Regions from separate parts of the Nocardia sp. NPDC004604 genome, predicted to be linked through region 3. Evidence: riboswitches for the same ligand, from Rfam matches in the RefSeq annotation. Region 3 holds a riboswitch; each other region holds the start of a gene.
What was found. Region 3 has a riboswitch for S-adenosylmethionine ahead of ABZW16_RS23140 (amino acid ABC transporter permease). Riboswitches for the same ligand answer to the same signal wherever they lie in the genome.
Positions count from the first base shown of each region.

Region 1: another riboswitch for S-adenosylmethionine. It lies ahead of ABZW16_RS32010 (aminotransferase class V-fold PLP-dependent enzyme); the one in region 3 lies ahead of ABZW16_RS23140 (amino acid ABC transporter permease).
Region 2: another riboswitch for S-adenosylmethionine. It lies ahead of ABZW16_RS33815 (bifunctional o-acetylhomoserine/o-acetylserine sulfhydrylase); the one in region 3 lies ahead of ABZW16_RS23140 (amino acid ABC transporter permease).
Region 4: another riboswitch for S-adenosylmethionine. It lies ahead of ABZW16_RS20070 (rhodanese-like domain-containing protein); the one in region 3 lies ahead of ABZW16_RS23140 (amino acid ABC transporter permease).

Region 1 is NZ_JBEXLC010000114.1:21,327-28,952, forward strand. Features, by position in the region: gene ABZW16_RS31990 (Pls/PosA family non-ribosomal peptide synthetase) at 1-3,196, opposite strand, end outside; gene ABZW16_RS31995 (MarR family transcriptional regulator) at 3,361-3,783, opposite strand; gene ABZW16_RS32000 (DHA2 family efflux MFS transporter permease subunit) at 3,865-5,289, shown strand; gene ABZW16_RS32005 (LysE family translocator) at 5,350-5,982, opposite strand; SAM riboswitch class IV at 6,100-6,213, shown strand; gene ABZW16_RS32010 (aminotransferase class V-fold PLP-dependent enzyme) at 6,260-7,582, shown strand.
Region 2 is NZ_JBEXLC010000130.1:17,132-24,757, forward strand. Features, by position in the region: gene ABZW16_RS33795 (oxygenase MpaB family protein) at 1-265, opposite strand, end outside; gene ABZW16_RS33800 (helix-turn-helix domain-containing protein) at 429-1,112, shown strand; gene ABZW16_RS33805 (hypothetical protein) at 1,189-1,608, shown strand; gene ABZW16_RS33810 (homoserine O-acetyltransferase) at 1,742-2,854, opposite strand; gene ABZW16_RS33815 (bifunctional o-acetylhomoserine/o-acetylserine sulfhydrylase) at 2,893-4,242, opposite strand; SAM riboswitch class IV at 4,326-4,436, opposite strand; gene ABZW16_RS33820 (TetR family transcriptional regulator) at 4,480-5,232, opposite strand; gene ABZW16_RS33825 (MFS transporter) at 5,367-6,860, shown strand; partial or broken gene ABZW16_RS33830 (isocitrate/isopropylmalate family dehydrogenase) at 7,150-7,626, shown strand, end outside.
Region 3 is NZ_JBEXLC010000064.1:34,259-41,884, forward strand. Features, by position in the region: gene ABZW16_RS23115 (carotenoid biosynthesis protein) at 111-956, shown strand; gene ABZW16_RS23120 (DUF3153 domain-containing protein) at 1,128-1,793, shown strand; gene ABZW16_RS23125 (hypothetical protein) at 1,800-2,129, opposite strand; gene ABZW16_RS23130 (glycosyltransferase family 2 protein) at 2,154-3,320, shown strand; gene ABZW16_RS23135 (hypothetical protein) at 3,477-4,241, opposite strand; SAM riboswitch class I at 4,518-4,611, shown strand; gene ABZW16_RS23140 (amino acid ABC transporter permease) at 4,622-5,620, shown strand; gene ABZW16_RS23145 (ATP-binding cassette domain-containing protein) at 5,617-6,540, shown strand; gene ABZW16_RS23150 (LLM class flavin-dependent oxidoreductase) at 6,547-7,626, shown strand, end outside.
Region 4 is NZ_JBEXLC010000052.1:36,678-44,303, reverse strand. Features, by position in the region: gene ABZW16_RS20105 (SDR family oxidoreductase) at 1-28, opposite strand, end outside; gene ABZW16_RS20100 (helix-turn-helix domain-containing protein) at 161-748, shown strand; gene ABZW16_RS20095 (DUF456 domain-containing protein) at 1,016-1,498, shown strand; gene ABZW16_RS20090 (DUF4190 domain-containing protein) at 1,593-1,904, opposite strand; gene ABZW16_RS20085 (amidohydrolase family protein) at 1,989-2,861, opposite strand; gene ABZW16_RS20080 (FAD-dependent oxidoreductase) at 2,987-4,402, opposite strand; gene ABZW16_RS20075 (hypothetical protein) at 4,809-5,264, shown strand; SAM riboswitch class IV at 5,329-5,445, shown strand; gene ABZW16_RS20070 (rhodanese-like domain-containing protein) at 5,460-5,876, shown strand; gene ABZW16_RS20065 (O-succinylhomoserine sulfhydrylase) at 5,873-7,087, shown strand; gene ABZW16_RS20060 (DoxX family protein) at 7,605-7,626, opposite strand, start outside.

The DNA of each region.
Region 1 (7,626 bases), on a different contig from region 3:
CCGCGACCAGACCGTTCTTCGGCACCCGCCGACCGGGCGCGGTCATTCCGGAATTGCCGAGGAACGCGCGCTTGCCGACCTTGGCATCGCCGATGCGCAGCCAGCCCCCGCCGAGTTCGTAGCTGGCGATCATCGTGTCGTCGGCGAGGAACGCGCCGTCGGCGACGGTGGTGAACTTCGGCAGCAGCAGCACCGTGGAGGCCTCGACGCTCTTGCCGACCTTCGCACCGAGCAGCCGCAGCCACAGCGGGGTCAGCAGGCTGGCGTAGAGCGGAAAGAGGAAGGTGCGCGCCGAATCCAGCAGGCGTTCGGTGGCCCAGGCCTGCCAGCCGACCCGGCTGCGGACGGGGTGATGGCCCTCGGTGAGTCCGATGCTGAGCAGTCGGACCGCGAGCACCGTCGTCACCGCGTAGATGGTCAGGCTGAGCAGGGTGGCGACGGGCAGGATCGCGAAGCCGCGCCCGAGCGCGCCCGCGAGCGTGGTCGCATCGCGGATGAACCAGGCGATGAACGCGCCGCCGGTGGCCAGGCCGAGAATGGGCATGGCCGCCAATGCCATCGAGGTCACGCCGAAGATCGCGACCCAATGTGCGGCCCTGGCGGGGGTGTTTTCCGGCCAACGGTGCGGTGCCTTGCCGACCTTCGTGGCCGGCGAGCCCGCCCACTCCTGTTCGGCCTTGACCTTGCCGGCCACCGAGGAGCCCGGCGCGATCTCGGCGTTCTTGCCGATCTTGCTGCCGGGCAGCAGGATCGATCGCGCGCCGATCACGGCGCCGGGGCCGATGGTGATCGGCCCGATGTGCACGATATCGCCATCGATCCAGTAACCCGAGAGGTCGACCTCCGGTTCCACACTGCAACCGTCGCCGAGTTCGAGCATGCCGGTGACCGGCGGCAGGGTGTGCAGATCGATACCGGTGCCGATCTTGGCGCCGAGTGCCCGCGCGAACGGCACCATCCACGGTGCGCCGGAAAGGCTTTCGGCGCCGCTGGCCTCGGACAGCCGGACCGCGGCCCACAGCCGCAGATGTACCGACCCGCCACGTGGGTAGCTGCCCGGCGCGACGCCGCGCAACAGCACCCGCGCACCCGTTGCGCATATCACCATGCGACCGGGCGGGGAGATGAACAGCAGGAAGGCGGCCAGCGTCCACCACCACGAAAGATGCGGCAGCCAAGGCAGCGAGCCGGACCAGCCCGCGATATTCCCGACAATGGCCAGCCAGGTGAGCCACTGCATGCCGGTGAGGGTGCTCAGCGGGACGGTGGCGAGTACCTGTGCCCACTGGGCGCTGCGCGGGGTGGGGCGCACGATGCGGGTTTCGACCGTCTCTGATGGTGCGGTCTCGTCCAGTAGTTCGGCGAGTGCGCCGAGGCGCGGATGGTCGTACAGGTCTGCCACGGCAATGCGCGGATAACGTTCGCGCAGGGCGGTGACCAGTTGGGCGGCCGCCAACGAGCCGCCGCCGAGATCGAAGAAGTCGCCGTCGGGGCCGGTGACCTCGGCGCCGAGAATCGAATCCCACAGCCCGGCGATCCATTGCTCGGTTTCGGTGAGGTCGGCGCGCGGGCCGTCGGTCTCGTTGGGCAGCGGCCACGGCAGGGCGTTGCGGTCGACCTTGCCCGAGGTGCGGGTCGGCAGATCGGGGACGATGGCGAGCCTGGGGACCAGTGGGGCCGGGAGTCGTTGGGCGAGTTGGGCTCTGGCCGCGGACAGGTCGAAATCCGGTGCGGTACCGGTGAGATAGCCGACCAGGATCTTATTGCCCGCCTTGGTGGATCGGATGGCGGCGGCGGCCCCGGTCACGCCGGGCAGATGCTGTAGTGCGTTATCGATCTCGCCGAGTTCGATACGGCGGCCGCCGAGTTTGATCTGATCGTCGGCGCGGCCGAGGAAGACCAGCCCCTCGCTGTCATTGCGGACCAGATCGCCGCTGCGATAGGCCCGGTCCCAGCCGAGTGACGGTAGGGGAGCGTACTTTTCGGCGTCCTTGGCCGGATCGAGATAGCGGGCCAGGCCGACGCCGCCGATCACGAGTTCACCGGATTCGCCCTCGCCCACCGGATTGCCCTCGGCATCGACGACCGTCAGATCCCAGCCGTCCAGCGGGAGTCCGATCCGGACCGGGAAGCCGCCGTCGAGCAGGGCCGCACATGCGACCACCGTTGCTTCGGTGGGGCCGTAGGTATTCCACACCTCGCGGTCCGAACGGCGTTCGCCCGGCCCTTCGTGATCCGCTTCCTCGTCCGAGTCCGCCGCTCGCGCCGCGGGCCGTCCGGCAAGGCGTTCGGCGAGTTCGGGCGGCACCGCCTCGCCGCCGAAGATCAGCAGCCGGACCGGGTCGAGCGCCTCGGCGGGCCAGGTCGCGGCCAATGTGGGCACCGTCGAGACGATGCTGATCTCGCGACGGACCAGCCAGGGGCCGAGATCCGCGCCGGTGCGGACCAGGGCGCGCGGCGCGGGCACCAGGCAGGCGCCATTGCGCCAGGCCAGCCACATCTCCTCACAGGAGGCGTCGAAGGCGACCGAGAGTCCGGCCAGGACCCGGTCGCCGGGCCCGATCGGGGCGTCCTGGAGGAACAGGCGTGCCTCGGCGTCGACGAATGCCGCGGCATTGCGGTGCGAGACCGCGACGCCCTTCGGGGTTCCGGTGGATCCGGAGGTGAAGATGATCCAGGCGTCGTCGTCGGTGGTAGGGCGAACGGTCGATTCGGCGGCGGTCGTTTCCGGGTGTCGATCGGTTCGTTCGGCGGCCGCGACCGTCGGTTCGATGCCCTCGGCCGTCGCGATGGCGGTAACTCGGGCTTCGCCGAAGACCAGTCGGGCGCGCTCCTCCGGATCGTCGGCGTCCACCGGGACATAGGCGGCACCGGCATAGAGAATGGCCAGGATTGTGACGTAGAGCTCATGCGAACCGGACGGCATGCGGACGCCGACGCGATCGCCCGGGCGCACGCCCGCCGCGATCAATCGGACGACACCGGCATCGATTTCGGACAGCAACTCGGTATAGCTGAGCACCAGGCGGCCGTCATCGATCGCGGGTGCCTCGGGGTGGGCCTGTGCGGTGCTGTTCAGAACGTCGACAAGGGTCCTGGCCTGCGGCGCGAGTGCGGCGCGTAGCAAGGGGTTTGGCGTCGGGAGCCCCGTCGCCTGGTCCTTGCCCGGCGCGGTGTCGACCTGCGGCTGCAGCATTACGTCCTGCCCACCTCTCATAGACCTGCCTAGCGCTTTCCCCGTTGTTGTTCCACAAGATGGTTACCAGTGGGCAAACACCACGGTGACCAACTGTCTACGGTACCTGCGGTATCGGCATGTTGTCGTCGACCGAACCGGGTGGTCGGTTGGCGGCGGCTGGCTCAGAGGTCTTCGCCGAGCGCCTTCAGGGCCAGGCGATGCAGGGTGCGCCGCTCCTCGTCGTCGAGCCGGTGCAGCACCCGCTCGGCGGCCTGTTCGATGAGTTCATCGGTCTTGCGGCGCTCGGCCCGTCCGGCCCGGGTGATGGAAAGCCGGTACTTGCGCCGGTCCGTCGAATCGCGGGTGCGGACCACGAATCCGGCGTCTTCCAGGCCATCGATCAGCCGCACCACCTCGCTGCGATCGATGCCGAGCGCGGTGGAGACCTGCTGCTGGGACAGGTCGTCGAACTCCTCCAGGCAGACCAGCACCCAATGTTCGCGCAGGGATGTGCCCATTTCGGCGTGCACGGCCTTGTGCAGCTTGCCGAGCGCATAGGTCGGGAAGCGGAGTAGGCCGCGGGGGTGGATGTGGTCGGCGGGCATTCGGTAATTGTATCTATTGTTGATACATGCGGTTGTTGATAACCTCCACAATCTAGGTAGTCTACAAATAGCGGAGGATCCATGTCGGATACTCGAACGGCCGTCGCCGCCACCGCGCCCGCACTCGAACCGATTCCGGCGCGGGTATGGCGGGTCGCCGGTGTGGTGGTCTTCGGCGCCGTGATGAGCATGTTGGATACGTCACTGGTCAATATCGGCCTGAACACCATTGCTACGGATCTCGGTGCGGCGCTGGACAGTGCGCAGTGGATTGCGAGCGGATATCTGCTGGCACTGGCCGTGACGCTGCCGCTGTGCGGTTGGCTCGGACGCCGGTTCGGGATGGATCGGGTCTGGTTGAGCGCACTCGCCGGGTTCACCGTCACCTCGGGGTTGTGCGTGCTCGCGCCGAATATCGATTGGCTCATCGGGTTGCGGATCGCGCAGGGGTTGGCTGCGGGTTTGCTGGTTCCCGCTGGGCAGACGCTGATCGGTCAGGTCGCCGGTCCGCATCGGCTGGGTCGGGTGATGAGTGTGGTCGGGATCGCGGTGGTCGCCGCGCCCGCGATCGGGCCGACGATCGGCGGAATCATGCTCGCGAACCTGGACTGGCAGTGGTTGTTCCTGATCAATATCCCGTTCGGGCTGGTGGCGTTCGTACTGGCGCGCCGGGTATTGCCGCGGGCGGCGACGGCGGATACCGGGGGCCGATTCGATACCACCGGATTTGCGTTGATCGGCGTCGGTCTGTCGGCACTGGTCTACGGGCTCGGCGAATTCGGTAGTCGCGGTAGCGTTTCCGCGCCGACGGTGTGGGTTTCGGTGCTGCTCGGCGCGCTGGCACTCGGACTCTTCGTGGCGCGGTCGGTGCGCGGGCGCGGTGCGCATCTGCTCGATGTCGGACTGTTCCGGCACCCGGTGTTCGCGACGGCGAATGTGGCGAACTTCTTCGCCGGTGCCTCGATGTTCGGGTCGATGCTGGTGCTGCCGTTGTACTTTCAGGTCCTGCACCGCGAAGGTCTGATAGCGACCGGATTGCTGCTGATGTCGTTCGGGCTCGGCGGCATTATCGCGATGCCGATCGGCGGCCGGTTGACCGATCGGTACGGCGGGGGTGTTGTCGCGGTGGTCGGCAGTGCGGTCACGGTCGCCGTCACGGTGCCGTTCGCGCTCGGCGATGCCTCGATGAATCCTGTTGTGATACAGGCGCTTTTGCTGATTCGGGGCATGGCGACCGGGTTGACCGGAATGCCCATCGTCGCCGCGGCCTACGCGGCGGTGCGACCTCAGCAGATGCCGGATGCTGCGTCGTTCGTCAATATTCTGCAGCGGGTCGGCGGGTCGATCGGGGCCGCGTTGCTGGCGGTTGTGCTGTATCGCGCGGCGGCCGCCGGATTGCCGGTGGATGCCGGGTTCCGGCAGGCGTTCTGGTGGCTCACCGCTGCCGCGGTGGTTTCCCTGATCGCGTCGGTGCTGCTGTGGCGCAAGGAGATTCAGCCGAAATAGCGATGCCGTGCGCCTTGTCGACGGCGACCGGAGGTGGCTGTCGACAAGGCGCACAATGGATTACGCGGCTGAGGCGGCGGTGCCGATACCGAGTGCGGCGAGAATCGCCGCGCTGATCTGCTCCAGCCGATCGCGAACCCGGGGGCGGCGCAGCATGGCTACCGCCCGGGAGGCGAGCAGGGCGAGCAGGATCATCTCCACGGCCGCGATGGTGCTTTCGATGGCGCCGAGCGCGAGGGTGTTCGCGAAGGTGACGTCGGTGAGGAACTGCGGCAGTACCGCCAGGTAGAACAGACCGACCTTCGGGTTGAATATGCACGACACCAGGCCCGCGGCGAATGCCGAGCGAATCGAGGTCGCCTCGCCCACGCTCGGCTGACCGGACACCTGCGCGCTGGTCCCGCGCTGTTTGCGGTGCTCGATCAACGCCCGAATTCCCAAGTACACCAAGTAGATTCCGCCGATGACCTTCAGTGTCCGGTAGGCCGTCGCGGACTGTTCCAGCAGTGCGGCAACCCCCGCCGCGACCACCACCGCCCAGACGATGCCGCCCAGCGCCGAACCGACTGCCGCGGCGATGCCGGGGCGTGCGTCCACGATCGAGAATCGCAGCACCAGGAACGAGTCCGGGCCGGGCGTGATCGACAGCAGAACACACAGGCCGACAAAGCTGAGCAGCAGGGAAAGCGTCACCTCTCGATGAGATCGCAGATCGCCCGGCTTTGCAAGGTTATTTATTTGAGTGCATGTATATGCACTGGCGAAAACGGCGGTTGACACGGCGGTGCGGCATCTGCCAATCTCGGTTCAGGTCATGAGTACCAGCGTCAAGCCCCGGCTAGCTGGTCGGCAACCCTCCTCCGCGGTGGGGTGCTCCGGGTGACGACCGGGCCGCAGCCCGACCGGGTGCGGCAAGCGCGGACTCGGATAATCACCTGATTACGGGTCCCATAATTGATGGGATTTTGTGATGACTGCTGTCGTTGACCAGACCTGTTCCGTCTTCGCCCGGGTCTCCGGCGACGATCTCCGGGTACCGCTGGTCCAGGGCGGGACGACCACCTACGCCAACTTCGACTACGCCGCGAGCGCACCGGCATTGGCGCAGGTCACCGATCGGGTGCAGCAGTTGCTGCCGTACTACGCGAGTGTGCACCGCGGCGCGGGCTACGCCTCGCGGATCTCCACCGAGTGCTACGAAGCGGCCCGCGGTTCGGTCACGCGTTTCCTCGATGCCGCCGACGACCAGGTGGTGGTATTCACCCGCAACACCACCGATTCGCTCAACCTGCTCGCCGCCTGCGTTCCCGGTGACACCGTGGTGCTGGATATCGAGCATCACGCGAACTTCCTGCCGTGGACCCGGCATGGTCGCCGCGTCGTCCGGGCCGCGGCGACCGTCGGGGAGACCATCCGCCAGCTCATCGCCGAATTGTGCAGTAGGCCAGCCGCATTGCTGGCGGTCACCGGCGCCTCCAATGTGACCGGTGAGGTACTGCCGCTCGAGCGCCTGGCCACCATCGCGCACCAGTGCGGCGCCCGCATCCTGGTCGATGCCGCCCAACTGGCGCCGCATCGTCGGATCAGCCTGCGCGACACCGGCATCGACTACCTCGCCTTTTCCGGGCACAAGCTCTACGCGCCGTTCGGCGCGGGAGTGCTTGTCGGACGCCGGGATTGGCTCGATGCCGCCGAACCGTATCTGGCGGGCGGCGGCGCGGTCCGCGAGGTCGGTGTTACCCGCACGGAGTGGGCACCCGCTCCGCAGCGTCATGAGGCCGGTTCCCCGAATGTCCTCGGTGCGGCCGCGCTCGCCGCCGCATGTGACGCGCTCTGTGCGATCGATCCCGAATCCCTTGCCACTCACGAACATCTGCTCGCCGATCGGCTGCGCACCGGCCTGTCCGCCATTCCCGGTGTCAACCTGCTGCGCATCTGGGACGACAGCCCGGATAGTGTCGGCATCGTCGCCTTTACCCTGGACGGTTTCGCTCCCGGCCAGGTCGCGGCCTACCTCTCCGCCGAACACGGCATCGGCATTCGCGACGGCCGCTTCTGCGCCCACCCCTTGCTCGCGCGCCTCGGCCTCGACGGCGCGCTGCGTGCCAGCATCGGCCTCGGCACCAGTTCCGCCGATGTGGACCGTCTGATCGAGGCCATTGCCACCCTCGTCGCCAACGGCGCGAGCTGGAACTACGCCTGCACCGACGGGCTGTGGAATCCGACTCCCGAGACCCGCCCCTTCACCAGCACCAATGCCGCGGACGGCGCCGCACCCTGCGTGATCGGCTAGGAGACTGCTGAATAAGCGGGTTTGGGGGTGGGAAGAGCGCCGGC
Region 2 (7,626 bases), on a different contig from region 3:
CCGAGGCCTGGATGGCGGTGCGGCCGTCGGCGATCGCGACGAGCAGGAAGTAGGCGAAGGTGTGGTCGAGGCGGCTGCGCGGATCGGTGTAGATGCCCTGCGAGTCGGCGACGGCCGCGGTCAGAAATGGATCGAAATGCTCGAGGACGACCGCGCGCTGGAAGCCGATTACGGCGGTCGGTGCGGTCCAGATCTTCCAACTGGGCGAATCGGGGCCGAAGAAACCGTAGTCGTCCCGGCGAAGTGTGGTCGGATCGAAGGCCATCTGCTGCTCCTTTGCCTGCTCGCCTTCCCTGAGCGGCGAATACAACGCAACCGTAGCAATTACGATCGGACAATACAACGGGCCCGTAGCATTTATCTGCGGACGGATTCCGAATCCGTGGCCGGTGCTGACAGGATGGACGCGGAATGGAGGTGAACCGACAGTGACCGAATCGCGTTCCGCGTCGAAGCAGGCCGCATCGAACCGCCCGCGACGGCGATACGCGCCCCGCCTGCCGCCCGACGAGCGTCGCGCCCAACTGCTCGACGCCGCCTACGCGGTGCTGAGCCGAATGGAACTGCACGAACTGAGCATGGAGGCGGTCGCGCACGAGGCGGGTGTCGGAAAACCGGTGCTGTACACCGTGTTCAAGACGCGCGCCGAACTCGTTGCCGCACTATTGGAACGCGAACGCGAGCGCGGCCTGGAACAGGTGGCCGCGACGCTGCCGACCGATCTGCTCGGCGCGGATCCCGTCGTGGTCGCCTCCGCGACTGTTGCAGCGTTTGTCGGTGTCGCACTGGAGAATCCGACGCGCTGGCGGCTGATCCTCGCCGGACCGGGCACTGCCCCCGACGAATACCGTGCGGCACTTGTCGATTCGCGCACCGGCGTCTTCGATCAGGCCGAGTCGCTGGTGCGCATGGGTATGGCGGTCGATTCGCGCTGGGCGGGGATGGATTCCGGACTGCTCACGAACTCGCTATTGAGCGTTGCGGAAATGCTCGGCAGGCTCGCGGTCAGCGCACCCGAGGAATACCCCCGCGAGCGACTGGAAGGCTTCGTCCGCTCCATCGTGCGGTTGCTCGTCGGCGCGCCCGACGCAGCCACACCGCGAGCTGAATAATGTTGCGGTCCAACTCGATTAGGTTTCCCAGCCCGGAAGACATGGGCACGCCGATGGGAATGGCATGATCTCGATCGTGACCAATCGACGACTTCCCGCACTCGCGCTGACCGCGCTTCCGGCCATCGCGATCACCTTCGGCTCGGGCGCCACCGCCACTGCCAGCGGGCTGGAGCCCCCGGTGATGGAAGAGGTCTTCGCGCTGACGGGAACCGTCTCGGCGAAGTTCCACAACCCGAACGACCGTGGCGTGTGCTGGGTCTACAACGCCGACACCGGCGAAATCTTCGGCGGCAACAACCCCACCTCCTTCGCCATCGCCGACGGCAAGATGGTCCAGACCTCCCTGGGCAACGGCAACCTCCCCACCGGCCAGGTACACCTCCGCGGCGCCTGCGCCTTCGACCGCCCAACCGGCAACCACGACTACGCCTCCACCACCGACATCATCACCATCGACGTCACCGGCAAGCCGAGCACCGGCAGCTTCGGCTGACCCACCCGAACGCCGAATAGCCCCCGGGCCCAGCAGTCCGGCCCGGGGCGCTGTTGTCCGACCAACCGATCGCGGACAGACCGGAGTCGCGTGGCGGCACCGATGCCGAACCGCTGACTATCGCGGCGAGAGTTCAGCGAGTGCGGCTGATTCGGGCCAGGCGCATGGTTTCGGTCAGCAGCTTCGAGACCGCTGCCGCTTCGGTCAGGAAGCCGTCGTGTCCGTCGCGGGAGTGTACGATCTCCAAACCTTCGCAGCCGGGGAGGCCGTCGGCCAATTCCTGCTGGGTTCGCAATGGGTACAGGCGATCGGAATCGACACCGCCGACTACGCACGGGACCGGGGTGGCGGCCAGCGCGGCCGATACGCCGCCGCGGCCGCGGCCGATATCGTGCCGGTTCATCGCCTCGGAGAGCAGTACGTAGGTGGCGGGATCGAAACGGCTACAGAGCTTTTGGGCCTGGTGGTCCAGGTAGCTCTGCACCGCGTAGCGGCCGCCGTGCCACGGATCCTCATCGCCCTGCGCGTGGTTCTCGAAGCGGTGATCGAGTTCGCCCTCGGTCCGGTAGGTCAGGTGCGCGATGCGCCGGGCGATGCCCATGCCGGTCATGGGGGCGCGGTCGGTGTCGTGGTAATCGCCGCCCTGCCAGTCCGGATCGGCCTTGATGGCGGCGATCTGCGTTGTCTGCGTGCCGATCTGGTCGGCGGTGGCGCGTGCGCCGACGGCCAGCACCAGTGCGGATCCGACCCGCTCCGGAGCGCCGACCATCCACTCCAGCACGCGCATGCCGCCCATCGAACCGCCGACGACGGCGGCAAGGCGCTCGATGCCGAGCAGATCGAGCAGCGCCGCTTCCGCGGTCACCTGATCGCGGATGGAGATCTCCGGAAACCTTGCGCCCCAGGGCTTTCCGTCCGGCGCCAGCGATGACGGCCCGGTGCTGCCCTTGCAGCCGCCGAGCACATTCGTCGCGATGACGCACCATTCGTCGGTATCCACCGGCGCACCGGGACCGACCATGCCGTCCCACCAGCCGGGCAGCGGGTGGATATCGTCGGGCACCCCGACGACGTGCGAGTCACCGGTCAGCGCGTGCTCGACCAGCACCACATTGTCCAGCGTGGGGGAGAGCTCGCCCCAGCGCTGCACGGCCAGATGGACGTCCGGGATGATCGCGCCGTTCTCCAGCCGCACATCCCCGATGGCGATGATGCCGAGCCGCCCGTCCGGCGGTGGCAGGGCCACCGCGGACGAACGGGCGGTACTCGGGTCGGCACTCACAGTCACGTCGTGGCCGCCGCGAAACCGGCTCGCAGATCGGCCAAGATGTCATCGATCCCCTCGATACCCACGGCGAGCCGGACCAGCCCGGGGGTGACGCCGGAGGCCAGTTGCTCAGCGGGCGTCAACTGCGAGTGTGTCGTCGACGCCGGGTGGATTACCAGAGAACGCACATCCCCGATGTTAGCTACATGGCTGTGCAGGGCTAACGCGTCCACGAACTTCTTGCCCGCATCGACGCCGCCGCGCAGCTCGAACGCGACGATCGCGCCCGCGCCCTTCGGCGCCAGCTCGGCGGCGCGTCGATGCCACGGCGAGGATGGCAAGCCCGCGTAGAACACCGATTCCACGGCCGGATGTGTGCTCAGGAATTCGGCCACCGCCTGTGCGTTGGCGACGTGACGCTCCAACCGCAGGCTCAGTGTTTCGATGCCCTGACTGATCAGGAACGCGTTGAACGGCGATACCGCCGCACCGAGGTCACGCAGCAGTTGCACCCGTGCCTTGAGTGCGAAGGCCGGAGCGCCGAGATCGGCGAAGACCGCGCCGTGGTAGCTCGGGTCCGGGGTGGTGAAACCGGGGAAGCGGGATTCACCCTGCGCGTCGCGCACGGTCCAGTCGAAGGTGCCGCCGTCGACGATCACGCCGGCGACCGCTGAACCGTGCCCGCCCAGGTACTTGGTTGCGGAATGCACGACGATGTCCGCGCCGTGGGCCAGCGGCTGGATCAGATACGGGGTCGCGACCGTATTGTCAACGATCAACGGCAGGCCCGCCGCGTGTGCGATCGCGGAGATGCCGCGGATATCGAAGATCGCGCTGCTGGGGTTGGCGATGGTCTCGCCGTAGAAGGCCTTGGTATTCGGCCGGATTGCCGCGCGCCACTGCTCGAGGTCGTCCGGATCCTCGACGAAGGACACCTCGATGCCGAGCTTGGGCAGCGAGTAGTGGAACAGGTTGTAGGTGCCGCCGTAGAGGTGCGGGCTGGAGACGATGTGATCACCAGCGGCGGCGAGATTGAGGATCGCGTAGGTCTCCGCGGCCTGACCGGAGGCCAGCAACAGCGCGGCCACACCGCCCTCCAGGGCGGCGATGCGCTGCTCGACCACGTCCTGGGTCGGGTTCATGATCCGGGTGTAGATATTGCCCGGCTCGGCCAGCCCGAACAGCGCGGCCGCGTGATCGGTGTCGCGGAAGGCGTACGAAGTGGTCTGGTAGATCGGGAGTGCGCGTGCGCCGGTGATCTCGTCGGGGGTCTGGCCCGCGTGGATCTGCTTGGTCTCGAAGGACCACTGCGCCGGATCGGTTCCGGCGGCGTCGATATCGGTCGCGGACGCGTTGGGGTCACTCATGTCTTGCTCCAAAGAGGTTGTTCGCCAGCAGGTTTCAACGGGATGCGGGTGACGTACAACAACACATGGCGGGAACCTCCTGAAGTGCGCGCTTGCTCTCGGCTTTCGAGAGCCCGGTCATCACCCGGAGCACCCCACCGCAGCTGGAGGGTTGCCGTCCAGCAAGCCGGGGCTTCGCGCTGGCACTCATGACCTGACCGACATGGTAACCGGAGTGCGGTCGTCGGCCGAAATCCGTTACCGGTTTTCCGCCGCGGCGGCGTCGGTGCGCCCGGTGCATACCCGCATGAACTCGTCGAATGATGTGGTGAACGCATTGCGGGCGTCGGCAGCGGCGGCCGAGGCGTCGGCATCGTCGAAGATCGAGTTCGTACATTCCATGCTGAGATGACCGATCAGCTGCCACGCGCCGACCACCAGTCGCACCGGCAGCGCGTCGGGCTGGGTGTCGAGTCGCTCGGCGATCACATCGGCGATCGCGGCGTGCTTATCGTCGGCGAGTTCCATACTCTGCGCGCTGACCGTCGGACTGCTGCGCAGGATCCGCTGCATCTGCTGGAAGCGCCGGAACGAGATGGGGCCGTCGACGCTTTCCGCGGCGTGATCGACGACCTGCAGGAATGCCTCGCGCAGCGATTGCAGTTCATTGCCGGTGACCGGAAGTTCGCGCAGGCATTCGGCGATGGCCAGGCCGAAATCCTTGACCGGCCCGAGGACGATGTCCTCTTTACTGTCGAAGTATCGGTTGATGGTGCGCGGTGAAACGTCCGCGCCGTTCGCGATCTGCTCGACCGTCGTCGCGTCGAATCCTTGTGCGTCGCACAGGTCCAATGCGACCTCGATGATGCGCAGCCGGGTCTGCTGCTTCTTGCGTTCGCGCAATCCCACGCTCGCGCCGCCGCTGGACGCACCGGGCCCCGGGTTTGCTGGGGCGCGCACAGCATCGTTGGCCGCGGCGCTCGCGACGATCGGCGTTGATGACTCGAGCATGTCCCCATGCTATCGCAATCGGGACATTTCGTGTCCTTTACGGCCAAATGTCCGAGTGCGACATTTTTCTCTTGACGACAAATGTCTGTCGATGACAGGATGACTGCACGACTTCAGACGGCTAGGAGAAGACAGTGAGCGAGACCGCGACAGTGGTGGAAGTTCCGGAAAGACAGGCCAGCTCGACGCGCTGGCTGGCGCTGGGGGTGATTGCATTGGCCCAGCTCATGGTGGTTCTCGACGCCACCATCGTGACCATCTCGCTGCCCTTCGCGCAGCAGGATCTCGGTATCAGCGACGGCAACAGGCAGTGGATGCTCACCGCATACACGCTGATCTTCGGCGGTCTGCTGCTGCTCGGCGGACGGCTGGCCGACTACATGGGGCGGCGCCGAGTCTTCATCGTCGGCATGATCGGCTTCGCCGGGGCATCCGCGGTGGCCGGTCTGGCGCAGAACGGCGCCGAGCTGTTTGCCGGGCGTGCGCTGCAGGGCGCGTTCGCGGCATTGCTCGCACCGGCGGCGCTGTCATTGCTCTCGGTGACCTTCACCGAGGCGAAGGAGCGTGCGACCGCCTTCGGCGTCTTCGCCGGAATCTCCGCGGGTGGTGCGGCGCTCGGCCTGATCGTGGGTGGCGCGCTGACCGAGTACGCCTCCTGGCGGTGGTGCCTGCTGGTGAACACCCCCGTCGCATTGCTCGCGCTGCTCGGCACGCTGGCGTTCGTGGTCAAGGATGTGCCGACCCCGCGTACCGGCGGCTATGACGTCCCGGGTGCGGTCACCGTGACGCTCGGTCTGATCGCCATCGTGTACGGATTCAGCCGGGCCGCCGAGGACGGCTGGCTGGCCGGGAGCACCCTCGGGCTGCTCATCGTCGGTGTCGCACTGCTGATCGCCTTCGTCGTCATCGAGCGTCGCTCGACGAATCCGCTGCTGCCGCTGCATATTCCGGGTGAGATCAACCGCGGCGGCGCCTTCATCGCCGCATTGCTGATCCCGATCGCCATGTTCGCGATGTTCCTGTTCCTGAGCTACTACTTCCAGATCACCCTCGGCTACTCGTCGCTGAAGGCCGGCTTCGCCTTCCTGCCGTTCCCGGCGGGCATCGCGATCTCCGCCGGTGTCACCAGCGCGCTGCTGCCGAAGCTCGGCCCGCGTCCGCTGATGGTGGCGGGTGCCGTGCTCGGTGTGCTGGGGCTGGTGTGGCTGGCACAGCTGAGCTTCGGCGACAGCTACGCGGCCAGTGTGCTGCCCGCGCAGGTGCTGATCGCTCTCGGCATGGGCCCGCTGTTCGTCGGCATGCAGACCGTCGCGCTGCATCAGGTCGAGGAGGAGGATTCGGGTGTGGCCAGTGCGCTGCTGAACGCGGCCCAGCAGGTCGGCGGTGCGGTCGGTACCGCGCTGCTCACCACGATCTCGGTGCAGACGGCCAAGACCTTCGCGCAGAACAACCCGGCGGTCGACAACCTGATGGCCCGTGCCTCGATCCACAGCTACGATGTCGCGTTCTATGTCGGGGCCGGATTCTTCCTCGCCGCAATTCCGGTGATCGCGTTGATGATTCGGGACAAGCCGGAAAACCTGATCGAGGGATCCGAGGAGGGCGCGCGGATTCCGCTCGCGGTCTGATCATGAAATAGCTTGTCCGGGCGTCCTTCGGGATACCCGGGCATTGCTATTTCGCGGTGGTGCACGTCACTGCCGACCTACTTGTCGGTAACAATTTCGAGCGTCTTCACATCGGGGGCTGCCCGCGCGGTGCGGTCAATGGCAGCAGTACGCTTGTCTTGTTTGCACCACATGTCCCGCGGACAACGCGGGACATATACGTTGTCTGTTGGAACAGCTAGGGTCCGCTCACAAGCGTGTTCGCCTGGCCGTGCAATGAGGGCACCATCCTAGGAGGACACGAAGATCCATGTCCAAGATCAAGGTTGAAGGCACAGTCGTCGAACTCGACGGCGACGAGATGACCCGGATCATCTGGCAGTTCATCAAGGACAAGCTGATCCACCCCTATCTCGATGTGAACCTGGAGTACTACGACCTCGGTATCGAGTATCGGGACAAGACCGACGACCAGGTCACCATCGACGCCGCGAACGCCATCAAAGAGCACGGCGTCGGTGTCAAATGTGCCACCATCACCCCCGATGAGGCCCGGGTCGAGGAATTCGGCCTGAAGAAGATGTGGCGCTCGCCCAACGGCACCATCCGCAATATTCTCGGCGGCACCATTTTCCGCGCGCCGATCATCATCTCGAATGTGCCGCGTCTGGTCCCCGGTTGGACCAAGCCGATCATCATCGGCCGTCACGCGTTCGGTGACCAGTACCGCGCCACCGACTTCAAGGTGTTCGAGGGCGGCACGGTAATTCAAGTATTACTCGCAGTA
Region 3 (7,626 bases):
TGCAGGTGCCCGGCCCGGCGAATTCGGAGATCACCCACCAGCTGTCCGGCGCGGATTCTGGTGTGCGCCGTCGCGACGAGCGTCGCCCCAGTGCGCTCCGGATTCCGCGTATGCGGGCGTCCTCGCAATGGACGCCACGATTGCTTGTGCCTGCGGGGTTCGCGGTGCTGCTCGTGCTCGTGCAGATCGGCTATCCGCTGTCCTCGGGCGTCGCTCGCGATCGGGTGACCGTTGTGGTGGTGCTGCTTTCCGCGGGGACGGCATTGGTGCACGCGGCGGCGACGCGCGGGTTTCGGTACGCCGCGGGATTCCTGGTGATCGTCTCCGGGCTCGGGCTGCTTGCCGAGATCATCGGTACCGCAACGAGATTCCCATTCGGTTGTTATGACTACGCCGACGGTAGGTTGGGACCGGCGGTGGCGGGTGTGCCATTGGTGGTCGCGCTGGCCTGGACGGGCGGGCTGTACCCGGTGTGGGTGGTGGCTGGCCTGCTGACAAGGCATACGGTCGGGCGGAGTGTGCTGACGGGGGTCGGCGCGGTGGGTTGGGATCTGTTCCTGGACCCGCAGATGGTGGCGGATGGTCAATGGAGTTGGTGCGCCACCGGTCGAGGTCTGCCCGGACTCGATGAGATTCCGTATACGAACTATCTGGGTTGGTTCGCGGTGGCGCTGGTGATGGCGGGGCTACTGACCGCCTTGGACCGGGTGGCGGGGCCAGGCACTGTGCGGATGCGAGAGGCCAGCACGGGGCGCAGGTTTCCGATTCCGGCGCAGGCGCTGGTGCCGGTCGCGGTATTTCTGTGGACGTGGCTCGGGTCGACGCTGGCCCATGCGGTGTTCCTCGATCTGCCGTATTCGGCGTGGTACGGCTGTGTCGGGTCGGGAGTGCTCGGTGTACCGCTGCTGGTGCAGTTGATCAGGGCTCGGGGGAATGAAACGGTGCGGACGCGATAGCTCCGAAACTTCGGCCGACGCGTGTTCCGCCCGTCGCGTAGCAATCGGGGTCGACCGCCTGGCACGATGTGAGCCGTGCAGCCGAGTCCTCTCACCGCGATCCCCGATGCCCCGGTTCTACGTTCACCCCGGCCCAGGGTGCGGGTAGCGGCGGCAGTACTGCTGGCCGCAATGCTGGTGCCCATGCTCGCGGGCTGCTTGCGGGTCCAGGTTTCGATGGGTGTGTCGTCCAATGACCGGGTCTCCGGCCGGATCGTGGCCGCGGTCGTGCCCGCGGACGCCAATGACAAGGGCCCGCAGCTGAAGGCGCCCGATTCGGTGGCCGCCAAGGTGCGGGTCGAGCCGTACAGCCAGGACGGTTATGTCGGCAGCAAGGTGTTCTTCGAGGATCTATCCTTCGGCGAGGTCGGCCAGCTCGGCGGACTCTCCGATCAGACCCAGGGCATGTTCAATCTGTCGTTCCAGCGCACCGGCGACCTGGTCAGCCTCATCGGCCGGGTCGACCTGAAAGCCGTTCCGCCGCATGGGTCGGACGTGCAGTTCACGGTGGCCTTCCCGGCCCGCGTCGCCAAAACCAACGGCAACCGCGAGGACGACTCGACCGTCTCTTGGAAGCTCCCGCCCGGCGATGTCTCCACGCTGCGCGCCGAGGTCAGCTACGCCGACCCGAATACCCGCTCCTTCGCGGGCTGGGCCGGAATCGTCGGCGGCATCACCCTTGCCGTCGCCGCCATCATCGCCGCCATCGCCTATATGGACCGGAACCCCGCACCCCCCGGCGCCCCCGAATTCAACTTCTCCCTGAGCAGTCTCCGGCGTTCGCTCGTACGCCGCTGACATTCCTCACCCCGCACCCAGTTGTTTCGATACCGAACGCCAACGCCCGGTCGATGCCGAGCGCCACGGCGACACGATTGTGACGACAATCAAGACGTCGCAGTCGGCGGCAGCGATCTCGGCACGAACCGGCATTGCGATGCCATCAACGCGCAGTGAAACGCAACGCGCGACCGAGCACCCCGCCCATGGCATACCCCATGCCGAATACCGCGACGGCACAACCGTGACCAGGACACTCGAGGCGAGAATCATGACGCCGCCGGACGCGTGGATCGCGTCGATACGAAACGCGAGTACGTCGCGCGCGCCTGATCGGCCCGACGACGGCGTCATTCGACGCACCTTGGCGGCGAGGCCATGACGGCAGCGAAGGCGCTGAAGGAGGGCTTGGCGATTGCGACGCCGTATGGTGCGGCAATCGCGCTGATCGGTTGTGGGATCGCGTTGTTCAATCGGGCGACGGTGCGCAGGCTGCCGGTGGTGCCGACGGCGGTTGTCGAACCCGTGACGATCTGTATTCCGGCGCGAGATGAGGCGCGGCGGCTGCCCGAGCTGATCGATGATCTGCGGGGCCAGGTGGGGGTGCCGCGGCTGCGGGTGTTGATCCTCGATGACGCGTCCAGTGATGGGACCGAAGCGGCTGCGGTGGCGGCGATCGCGGGTGATCCGCGATTCACGGTGATCCGATCCGAGGCCGAACCCGCACCGGGTTGGACCGGGAAGTCCGCGGCCTGTGCCCGGCTGGCCGAGCTGGCGGATGCGACGGTGCTGATATTCCTCGATGCCGATGTGCGGCTGGCCCCGCGCGCGATCACCGCGGCAGTCACCGAACTGCGCCGGAGCCGGGCCGCATTGTTATCGCCGTGGCCGTACCAGGTGGCCGAATCGGTCGCCGAGGCGCTGGTTCAGCCGCTGCTGTGCTGGTCGTGGGCGGCGAGCCTGCCGATCGAGATCGCCGATCGCGGCCGCAGACCCTCGACGGTGGTCGCCTGCGGCCAATTCCTCGTCTTCGATGCCACGGCCTATTACGCCGTCGGCGGTCACGCGGCGGTGGCCGCCAGCCCCACCGAGGATCTGGATATCGCTCGCGCCCTGCGCCGTTCCGGTCGCCGCACCGCACTGGTCGCGGCGGGTCGCGCCGCCCGGACCCGAATGTACCGGGACGCAACCGAACTCGAGGTGGGCTACACCCGCTGGCTGTGGTCGGCCTACGGCGGCACGACCGTCGGCGGCGCAGCCGTGGGAGCTATTGCAGCACTGGCCTATTGGGTACCTCCGCTGGCCGCCGTCGCCGGTCACGGCCGGGTGCGCGCCGCCGGTCTCCTCGGCTACAGCGCCGCGGTCACCGGCCGCTTACTCGCCCGCTCACTCGAAGGCGGCTCACTGACCCGCGCCGATATCCTTGCCGCCCTGGCCCACCCGGTCTCCATCGCCGCCTATCTACGCCTGTGGTCCCGCTCGCGCCGGGCCCATCGCGCGAACACGTTGACCTGGAAATCCCGCCACCTCGACACCGCCCACTGACCGAGACCAGGCCGAATCCATGGCGGCAATGCCCGACCGACCCGCCACCAGATCTTGATCAACCCCGGAATCGGGCGGCCGCACGCCCGAACCCGCTGGCGCTATATCCAGGCCGGGATCCGGCCCGGTCCCCAACTGCGTCAGACGTCGGCGGGCTCAGCGCACCGAGGTGATGCCGACCGTCGGGAGGAAGAAGCAGGGCTTGCCACCGTTGTCCACGGTGCCGAACACCGCGGCCAGGACGGTGCCGGAACCGGTCTCGACGGGGACGGCGCGGATGCCTCCGGTGGGGAATGTGGCGAAGAAGTTCTGGAAGGCACGTTCGGCGAGTGGTCGTATATCGGCAGGGATTTCCGCGGGCACCATGGTTCGGACGACGTCGGAGATCGGACCCATGGCGGTGACGCCGCTGCGGCCATTGGCCAGGTTCAGCCAGGCGACGTTCATGCCGGAGACGTTCGTGCTGTCCGGGGCTACGCCGTAGGGCATGAAGGTGAACAGGGTTTGGCCCGTCTTGACCGCGGACAGGTCCAGTCCCGGAATGGCCACGGTGGTCTTGGGCCACGGCCCGGGCACAGCACCCGCGACGGCGGGGACCAGGCCGAGGGAGTTGCTGCTGGAGCAGAACGCCGCAGCCGCCGGGTACAGGAACGGGTCGATGCCCAAGGCGCGCAGCGCCTCGACGGTGGCTTGGTAAGCACCGAACGCATCTCCGGGTGCGGCTTGGACGGACGGCGCGGGCGCCGCCGGGATTGCGGCTCCGGGTATCGGCGCAGGTACCGCGACGGCGAGGCCGGGGGCGGCGAGCGTCAGCGCGGCCGCACCGGTCGCGATGGCGGTAAGCGTGGTCAGACGGCGCAGCAGGGTCACGTGAACCTCCTCATCGTCGGGCACGAACGAGGTCAGAGCGTACTCCAGCAAACCACCGGAACTGCGCTGATTTCGACTGGCAACGCCATCGCGTCGCGCACCGTACCGGACCGTCGCGACGAAACGCCGGGTGCACCCTCCAGGCGATACACGCCGGACGGACCGCACCCGAAGCCTCGCGATCCACCGCACGACCCGGTCGATAATCCCTGTTCACGACCATTCGGACAAGGTCTGCGCTCACACTGATTCGTACCCTTGTGCCGGAGTTCGCCTGCTTCGCATGATGTTTCGGCTAGACCGACCGACCCGTGCTCGGCGTCGGACACACCATCCAGAGCGACCGAGAGACCTGGCTCGTCGACGTCGCAGCAACCCCCCGGCCACCGGGTGCGGGTGCTTCCGCCGGGAACGATGGAGGAACCGAAATCATGAGCGCGTCCGTTGCATCCGATGCCCTATCGGATGTTCCGATACCGGGTGCCCACGCACCTGGCACTGCCGTAACCATCGCCGACGCACCGCCGATCGCCAGGGCCTGGCATCCGTGGCGCTGGGTGATCAGCGCCATCGCGCTGGTACTGCTCGCGCAGTTCATCCATGGACTGGTCACCAATCCGGGCTGGGATTGGTCGACCTTCGCCAAGTACTTCACCGCGAAGTCGGTGTTATCGGCGCTCGAGGTCACCTTGGAGCTGACCCTGTGGGGTACGGCCCTGGGATTCCTGATCGGCACCGCACTGGCAATCGCCCGGTTGTCGAATAATCCGGTGCTGCGGGTGATCTCGTGGGTCTATATCTGGGCGTTCCGCTCGATTCCGTTGATCGTGCAGCTGCTGTTCTGGTTCAACATCGCCTACCTTTACAACACGCTTTCGCTCGGCATCCCGTTCGGCCCCGGATTTCTCACCTTCGAGGTGAACGGGGTGATCAGCGGGTTCACCGCGGCGGTCATCGGCCTCGCGTTGCATCAGGCTGCATATTCGGCCGAGATCATCCGGGCCGGATTCATCTCGGTCGATCCCGGACAGTTGGAAGCCGCCGCGGCACTCGGGATTCCGCGGCTGCGACAGTTCCGCACCGTGGTCGTCCCGCAGGCGATGCGCTCGATCCTGCCGAATGCGACCAATGAGGTGATCAGCCTGTTCAAGGGCACCTCGATCGTTTCGGTAATGGCGATCGCGGAACTCTTCTACCAGGTCCAGGTCATCTACGGACGCAACGGCCGGGTGGTGCCGCTGCTCATGGTCGCGACGGTCTGGTACATCGTGCTGACCACGATTCTCTCGGTGGCGCAGTATTACATCGAACGGCACTATGCCAAGGGCGCGCACCGGACACCGCCACCGACGCCGATCCAGCAGGTGTGGCACAAGCTGCGCGAAATCGCCGAAAGCGGTTCCGCCGCACCGCGCGGAGCCACCCGATGAGCGCACCGGTCACCGCAACGATCGACATCACCGTCGACAAAGCCCCCGCCGTCGCGGTTCGCGGCGTGCGAAAGTCCTACGGCACCACCGAAGTGCTGCGCGGTATCGACCTGACGGTGCGGGCGGGTGAGGTGGTCACCGTGATCGGCCCGTCCGGCTCCGGCAAGTCGACACTGCTGCGGGTGATCAACCACTTGGAGTCCCTGGACGCGGGCACCGTGCACATCGACGGCGAGCTGATCGGATATCGGCTGCGCCGCAATAGGTTGCACGCACTATCGGATCGCGAGGTGCGCAAGCAGCGCTCGCATATCGGCTTCGTCTTCCAGCAATTCAATCTCTTCCCGCACCTGACGGTGCTCGACAATGTCACGCTCGCACCGATTTCCGCGCAGGGTCGCCCGCGCAAGGAGATCGAGCGCGAGGCCGAGGAACTGCTGGACCGGGTCGGCATCGGCGAACTGGCCGACGCCTATCCGCGGCGGCTGTCCGGCGGACAGCAGCAGCGGGTGGCCATTGCCAGGGCGTTGGCGCTGCGACCGCCGGTCGAGCAGAACATCGCCGAAGGCCTGCCCGCGATCGATATCGCCTACTTCCAGCAGGTCACCGACTACTACCTGGCGCTGGCCTCGCAGCGCCTGGACGGCTACATCGGGCCCGATCCGTCCGCGATCTACCACAGCACCACCGCGAATCAGACCAAGATCGTCGCGACCTTCTCCGGCGCCGGTGACACGCTGCAGGGCGAGATCGGTGTGCTCACCAAGAGGGACAACGGTCTGATCGGCCCCATCAACAAGGCCATCAACAACGCCATCCAGACCGGCACCTACCAGCAGGTCATCGACCGGTGGGGGCTGCAGACCGAAACCGTGCCGAGCTCGCGGATCAACCCGCCCGGCCTACCGAAGAAGTCGTGATCGCGCATGAAATTCCTGCTGTTCACCCTCGTCACCCGAGTACCCGACCCGAGCACCGGACGACTGCCGGAGACCAGGGCACGACTCACCAATGTCATCGAGCAGGCTCGTCTCGCCGAGGAACTCGGCTACGACGGGTTCGCCGTCGGTGAGCGGCACGAGGATCCGTTCCTTTCGGCCGCGCCGCCGGTGATCCTGTCCCACATTGCCGCGGTCACCTCCCGGATCAGCCTGTTCACCGCGGTCACCACGCTGAGTCTGCTGGATCCGGTGCGCGCGTTCGAGGACTACTCGACTCTGGACAACCTCTCCGGCGGTCGCCTCGAACTGATCATCGGCAAGGGCAATGGCGCGGCGCAGGCAAAGCTGTACCACGTCACCACCGAGGACCAGTGGGATCGCAATCGCGAAGGCTACGAACTGTTTCGGGCGCTATGGGACAGCGACAGCGTGACCTGGTCGGGTCGGTTCCGTCCGGACTTGGTCGAGGCCAAGGCCCTGCCGCGGCCGTGGCAGCCGCGCATCCGGATCTGGCACGGCAGTGCGACCAGTCGCGATTCGGTGGAACTCGCGGCGCGCCATGGTGACCCACTGTTCTCGGCCAATGTCACCAATCCGATCGAGCCGTATGCCGAACTGGTGCGCCACTATCGGGAGCGCTGGGAGCACTACGGGCACGATCCGGCCGACGCCCTGGTCGGCGCGGGTACCGCCGGATTCCACGTGGCACGCGCGTCGCAGCAGGCCCTCGAGGTCTACCGGCCGATCTTCGAGGCGCGACTGGCGCTGGCGCGCAAGCTCGGCCTGCCGATCGTCTTCGAGACCCTCGACGATTTCGTCGCGCGCAGTTCGGCATTGATCGGCAGTCCGGAACAGGTGATCGACAAGGTGGGCCGCCAGCACGAGGCCTTCGGGCACGAGGTGATCCATCTGTCCGCCGAACGCGACGGCCGCACCGAGGCCGAACATCGCGACAGCCTCGAACTCTTCCAGGCCGAGGTGGCGCCCGAATTGCGCCGCCGCATTCCGAGTAGGCCGCTGGCCAGCAACGGCGACGCCGCCGAAAACGGCGGTGGTACCGGGCGT
Region 4 (7,626 bases), on a different contig from region 3:
CGAGGGCGGTTCTTCCCGAGTGGGTCATATCTAACTCCTTCGATCGGATGCGACACAAGAGTAGCCATATTTTCTAGAACTGCAACATTCATGTTGCAGTTAATCGAAAAACCGCTCGTCAGCTGTACTATGTCCAGAAGATCTCAGCGAAGAGGAGCCCATGCCGCCCACATCCGCCCGCCCGCTGCGCGCCGACGCCGAACGCACCATGCGCGCCATCCTCGACGCCGCGGAACGAGTGCTGAGCGAAAACCCCAACGCGACACTGGAACAGATCGCCGAAGCCGCGGGAGTCGCCCGAACCACCGTGCACCGCCGCTTCGCCAGCCGCGAAGAGCTGCTGCACACCATGGCGCTCAACGCCTGGCGCCGCATCGACGCGGCCGTCGACGCGGCCCGCCCCCAAACCGCACCCCCCATGGTCGCCCTACACCAGGCCACCGCCAATGTCATCGAAATCAAATACGGCGCCGCATACGCACTCGACCGAGCCGACGAATCCGCCCCCGAGGTAGCCGACCTACAGGCCCGCGTCTTCGCAAAATGCGACGCCGCCCTAGCCCTAGCCCAATCCGCCGGCATCATCGCCCCCGACGCCGACCTACTCTGGGTCCGCCGCGTCTACCTAGCCCTCATCACCGAAACCGTCCACGGCACCCCCGACCTCGACGCCACCACCGACCCCGACACCCTAGCCACCCGCCTGATCACCACCCTCCTCTCCGGCGTCGGCCCCAAACGCCATTAGCAGCCGAGAATGCGCTGGTGCAGGTGCTTCTCGACGTTTACCTGCATCAGCGCATGGTGATCGCTCGTCCAGGTGTGGTTGCTGACTTGTGTGCTGGGCAGTGCGGAGGTTGCAGTGGGGTCGGAGTCGAAGGGGCTCGTTGTGATCCATGAGCGTGGACGGGTTCCGGTGGGGGGCGGGCGGCTGGAGGCTCCCGTGTGCGGCGAGCCGGTCGGTAGGTGAGAATCCAGGCAGCGTGACTGGGCGCGGAGAGCGGAGGGACCGGGAGTGTCAGCTTGGGGTGAGGTCGTTGTCGGCCTGGTAATTCTGGTCGGGGTGCTCGGGATCATCGTGCCGATACTGCCCGGGGTCATTCTGATCTTCGGGGCGATCGCGGTCTGGGCGTTTGTGACCGGTGGGGCGACGGCTTGGGTCGTATTCGCGATCAGTAGCGCGTTTCTGGTGCTCTCCGGGATCATCAAGTACACGTGGCCGGGGCGGAAGATGAAGGATGCGGGGGTTTCCAACCGGGCGCTGTTCGTGGGGGCGGTACTGGGCATCGTGGGCTTCTTCATCATCCCGGTGGTCGGGTTGTTCGTGGGATTCGTTCTTGGCGTGTACCTTTCGGAACTCCACCGCCTCCGTGAGAACCAACCCGCCTGGCAGGCAACGGTTCACGCGCTCAAGGGCGTCGGTCTGTCGATGCTCATCGAACTCTTCGGCGCACTGCTGGCGACCGGGGTGTGGGTCATCGGCGCCATCGTGACCTGAGTCGAGGCGGGCTCCGTCGGGGCAGCGCGAGACCTACACCTACGACTACAAAACCCGATCGACACCGGGGCCAGCTACGGCATCGGTGGCGTGGCTACGAGGTGACGTAGGCGATGACGGCGACGATCAGCACGATGATGGCTCCTACCGCCGCCAGGATGATGAATGCGGAGGAGATGATTCCGCAGATGTAGCCTGCCATCACCAAGCCTCGGCCGCCGATTGTGCCGTCGGAGCGATCGATCTCGGCCAGGGCGCGCCGTCCCATGAACCAGGCGAACGGGCCGATCAGGGTGCACACCACCAGGCTCAGAATTCCGAGGATCAATATCAACACGGCCTGGGGATGATCCGCCGGTAGGTGTGGATAACCTGGGTAACCGGCCCCCGCTGGAGTTTCGGTCATGCAGGAAGCGTATGACAGACCGCCCTGAAGCGGGATGAATCTGTGTCGCTCCGCGGCGACCACCCGCCTACGGCCGGGTCGCACTCACTCGATGGCAGGGAACGGAATCGTATCCGCCGCTTCGAGTTTCGGGATCTCATCGCGTCGCAGCGGCAGGGTCGGCTGTTCGGTGCGCGGGATCGGCAGGGTGGGTGCGGGATCGGTCGGAATCTTGCGTGCGCGGGCGGGCAGTCGATAGAACGCCCGCGCGTTGTCCTCGAGCACCTTGAACATATCGGTGCCGACCACATCGCAGATCAGATCGACGTCGGAGTCCACGAAGGGCCGTCCCGCCCTGGTGCCGGGCAGATCCGTGCCGAACATGAGCGCCTCGGGATTGACAGCGTGGATGCGGCGCAGCGTATCGGCCACATTCATGTGCACCCGCCCGAAACCGGTCGCCTTCACCCGCGCGCCGCCATCGACCAGATCGAGCAGGTAGGGCAGGCCCTCCTCGGACATGCCGAGGTGGTCGATGGAGAGCACCGGAAGTTTCGAGATCACCGGTTGCAGCGAGGTGAGCATGGTGCCGTCGATATAGACCTCGACATGCCAGCCGACCAGCTCGTGCGCCCGCAGCGCCAGCCGGGTCATCGCGGTGATATCCGCGGCCGCGCGCTTGACGTTGAACCGCAGTGCCCGCACGCCGATCCGGTCGAGTTCGCTGATCTCGGCATCGGTGGCATCGGGGTCCAGTGTGGTGACACCGACCCAGCCCTCGCCCAGTTTCGCGAGTGCCGCCTTCAGGTAGGTCTGATCGGTGCCTTGGAAGGATCCGCTGACCACGGCCCCGCCGCCGACATCGAAGCGAGACATGCGCTTTCGGTAATCGGCAATGGTGAACGGGTCGGGCAGGTAGCCCTCGTTCTCGGCCAGCGGGAACCCCGGGTCGAAGATGTGGAGATGGGCATCGAACACTTGTACAGAATGCCTCAGTAAAGGATTTTCCGCTGCCGTAGACCCGACAGGATTTTGCACTGCTGCGGCCGTATCGGATTGTCGAGTGCCACAGGAGGTGACGTGCACCCCCTGTGGCACCGGCACTAGACCTTGTGCGGTTCGCTGGCGCGCAGCATGTCCTCGCGCTCGACGACCTTGACGCGCTCGCGGCCCTCCGGCTCACCGAGTGCGCGCTCGTGCGCGTCGAGGCGGTACCAGCCCTGCCAGGTGGTGAACGGGATGCCCTTGCCCTCGAGGAATTCGGTGACGGCGTCCAGTTCCGGCTTCTCGGCCGGGGTGAAGTTCACGCTGTCGTCGAGCAGGCAGGCCACGGTCTCGTTGGCATCGCCCTTGGTGTGGCCGATGAGGCCGACCGGACCGCGCTTGATCCAGCCGGTGACGTAGGTGGCAGGCAGATAGCGCTGTGCACCATCGGCGTCCTCGTCGGCGATGACGCGTCCGGCCTCGTTCGGGACCACACCGGCCTGATCGTCGAACGGCAGGTTGGTGAGGTTCTGTGACAGGTAGCCGACGGCGCGGTAGATGGCCTGGACGTCCCAGTCCCTGAAGACACCGGTGCCCTTGACATTGCCGGTGCCGTCGAGCTGGGTGCGCTCGGTGCGCAGGCCGACGACCCTGCCGTCCTCACCGATGATCTCCGCGGGGGATTCGAAGAAGTGCAGGAACAGCTTGTGCGGGCGGTTGCCGACATCGCGGATGGCCCACTGCTCGAGCGTATTCGCGATCATGTCGACCTGCTTGGAGTGCCGACGCGCGGCCTCGGAGCCCTCGTCGTAGTCGATGTCCTCGGGATCGACGATGACCTCGATGGTCGGGGAGTGGTCGAGTTCGCGCAGCTCGAGCGGCGTGAACTTGGCCTGCGCCGGGCCGCGGCGGCCGAAGACGTGCACCTCGACCGCCTTATTGGCTTTCAATCCGGCGTGGACGTTTGGCGGTATCTCGGTCGGCAGCAGTTCGTCGCCGGTCTTGGCGAGCACACGCGCGACATCGAGTGCGACATTGCCGACACCGAGGACGGCGACCTTCTCGGCCTCCAGCGGCCAGGTGCGCGGCACATCCGGATGTCCGTCGTACCAGGACACGAAGTCCGCGGCGCCGTAGCTGCCGTCCAGGCCGATGCCGGGGATGTCCAGCGCGCGGTCGGCGTTGGCGCCGGTGGAGAAGATCACCGCGTCATAGAACGTGCGCAGATCGTCGAGGGTGATGTCGGTGCCGTAGTCGATATTGCCGAGCAGGCGGACCTGCGGCTTGTCGAGCACCTTGTGCAGGGCGGTGATGATGCCCTTGATGCGCGGGTGGTCCGGCGCGACGCCGTAGCGGATCAGACCGAACGGCGCCGGCATGCGCTCGTACAGGTCGATGCTCACCTCGGCATCGGACTTCATCAACGCGTCGGCGGCGTAGATACCGGCCGGTCCTGCGCCTACGATCGCGATGCGAAGCGGGCGAGTCCCGGCGGTGTGCGCGTCAGGCCCGGAGGTGGCAGCTTGCGTAACCACGGAGGGCTCGCGCGCACCGCTAGTCGACTCTGCACTGTGTTCGGTCATCTCTTACGCGCACCCTTATGGTCGAAACAATTATGGCGTCAGTCTTAGCTTAGGCTAACTTGGCGCACCTTTTGGTTGCACCTGACGATGCGGACAGGCGGCTCGCGGCTGCGCAGTCGCTACGTTGGTGAGCTGGCATATGGCTATGACAGCAGGCCGCAGTCTCGCGATTCTATCGGTGGCGCATGGCGCACCCTGCGGGCGGTGCGTGAACCGGATGGTTGCCACCCGGGCTCACTTACCCGAGTACCCACTGTCCGGTTGGCTATCGAATTATTGCTGTGCCGCTGCCGTGCGGGGTCGCGCCCGGTCCGGGGGCGCCTGTCGGATACCGCTGCCCACCAGGGATGATCGACCCATGACAGAGCAGCAGGGCGCCGATGACGAACCGGTGATCGAGGTCGACCAGACCGATCGGCGCACGATGGCGCCGTTCATCGCGGCAGCCGTATTCGCGGCCGTCGTCCTGGTCGCCATCGTGCTGGGCGCGGTGCTATCGCCCGCTGAGAAAAATGTCACAGAATCGGACAAGATCGCGGCCGCGGTGCATCGCTATGCAGAGGCCAGGGGCACCACCGACAACACACCGCCACCCGCGGTGGCCTGCCAAGGATTCGACGAGAGCAAGTCGCCGCTGGCCGCCCAGTTCGGTGGCGCTGTGGCCGGAAAGTCGATCAAGGTCACCAACATTGACAACGCCATGGTCGATGGCGATAGGGCGAAGGCGAACGTGACCATCGCGGTCGACGGCCGGGAGACGCCGGCGACGTGGAATTTGGTTCGCTCCGGCGACCGCTGGATCGTCTGCAACTGATTACCCGGCGTGGCGCTGACCTGGGTTTGACAGGGCGGCCCCTGCCCAGGCAATCTCGGACACAGGTCATGAGAACCAGCGTCAAGCCCCGGCTGGCTGGTCGGCAACCCTCCTCCACGGTGGGGTGCTCCGGGTGACGACCTGGCCGCGCACCGAAACCCAGGTGCGGCAAGCGTGGATTCACAGGAGGATCGCATGACATATGCCGGTGACATCACCCCCCAGCAGGCGTGGGAGTTGTTGCGCGACAATCCCGAGGCCGTCTTGGTCGATGTGCGCACCGAGGCCGAATGGCGCTTCGTCGGCGTCCCCGATACGAGTTCGATCGATCGGCCGACGGTGCTGATCGAATGGGTCGACACCAGTGGCGCCCGCAACGGTGAGTTCGTCGCACAGCTGACCTCGGCGCTGGAGGGGCGCGATCCGGCGGCGCCCGTCGTCTTTCTGTGTCGCTCCGGGCAGCGTTCCATCGGTGCCGCGGTCGCCGCGACCGGTGTCGGGATCGAACCGTCGTACAACGTGCTCGAGGGCTTCGAGGGCCCCATCGACGAGTTCGGTCACCGCGGCGGCTCCGGCTGGCGCGCATTCGGTCTGCCGTGGCGGCAGTCATGATCACCGGGGGTGCGTTCGACAAACCGCTGCCCAAGGGGGTCGGCCCCGCGACGCTCGGCGTCCGAGGCGGCCTGCGCCGCTCCGGATTCGAGGAGACCGCCGAGGCGCTGTACCTGTCCTCCGGTTTCGTCTATGAGAGCGCCGAGGCGGCCGAGGCCGCGTTCACCGGCGATATCGAGCATTTCGTCTACTCCCGCTACGGCAACCCGACGGTGGCCATGTTCGAGGAGCGACTGCGCCTGATCGATGGCGCCGAGGCCTGTTTCGCGACCGCGAGCGGTATGTCGGCGGTATTCACCGCGCTCGGCGCGCTGCTGGGTGCGGGCGATCGACTGGTGGCCGCGCGCAGCCTCTTCGGCTCGTGCTTCGTGGTGTGCAATGAGATCCTGCCGCGCTGGGGTGTGGAGACCGTCTTCGTCGACGGCGATGATCTGGACCAGTGGGAGCAGGCGCTGTCGGTGCCGACCCAGGCCGTGTTCTTCGAGACGCCGGCCAACCCGATGCAGACGCTGGTCGATGTGCGCCGAGTGACCGAACTCGCCCATGCCGCGGGCGCGAAGGTGGTGCTGGACAACGTCTTTGCCACCCCGCTGCTGCAGCGCGGTTTCGAACTCGGCGCGGATGTGCTGGTGTATTCCGGCACCAAGCACATCGACGGTCAGGGTCGGGTGCTCGGCGGCGCGATTCTCGGCCCGCACGACTACATCGACGGTCCGGTGAAGAATCTTATGCGCCATACCGGTCCGGCGCTGAGCCCGTTCAATGCGTGGACCCTGCTCAAGGGTTTGGAGACCATGCCGCTGCGGGTGCGTCATTCGACCGAATCCGCATTGCGCATCGCGCGCTTCCTCGAGGGCAACAAGTCCGTCTCCTGGGTGCGCTATCCGTATCTGGAGTCGCATCCGCAACACGAGCTGGCGACCAGTCAGATGAGCGGCGGCGGCACGGTGGTCACCTTCGAGTTGAACGCGCCGGCGCACGAGGCGAAGAAGCGCACCTTCGAGGTGCTCAACCGGTTGCGCATCATCGATATCTCCAACAACCTCGGTGACTCCAAGACCCTGATCACCCATCCCGCCACCACCACCCACCGCGCCATGGGCCCCGAGGGCCGCGCCACCATCGGCCTGTCCGACGGTGTCGTGCGCATCTCGGTTGGGCTCGAGGATGTCGAGGATCTGCTGGCCGATTTGGACCATGCGCTGAGCTAGTAATCCGACGAAACGGGGCGCGGTGGCATCGTGCGCCCGCTTGGCGTTCGGACTCAACCGTGCCGGTGAGTCGCTGTCGGCTCGCTGCAGTGTCGGGTGTCGTGCCATTAGATGTGGCTGGCGCCGATGAGCGGTTCCGGTCTCATTCGCGCCGGTGAATGGCTGACGGTTGGCTGCGTGGCCGGGCCTGCGTGGGGTGTCGTGTCGCAGGTGTGGCTGTCGACGATGAGTCGTTCCGGGTTTCGTTCGTGCGGGTGACGGCTGTCGGCTTGCTGCGCCGCCGGGCCTGCGTCGGGTGTCGTGCCGAAGATGTCGCTGCCGACGATGAGCGCCGCGGTCCGGGGGGTGCCGGTAAGAATCGTGTCACCTGGTACATGAGCCCATCGGTTAGTGGCTCGGCACGCACGAACCTGTTCCCGATCTCCGGTATCGACGAATTCAGCTCGGCCACAACTCGATCCAATATCACGCGTCAGATCTACGAACGCCGACTCGAGCAAGTGCCGTTGCGGTGTTGTCACAGATTCGGACGGTTCTGC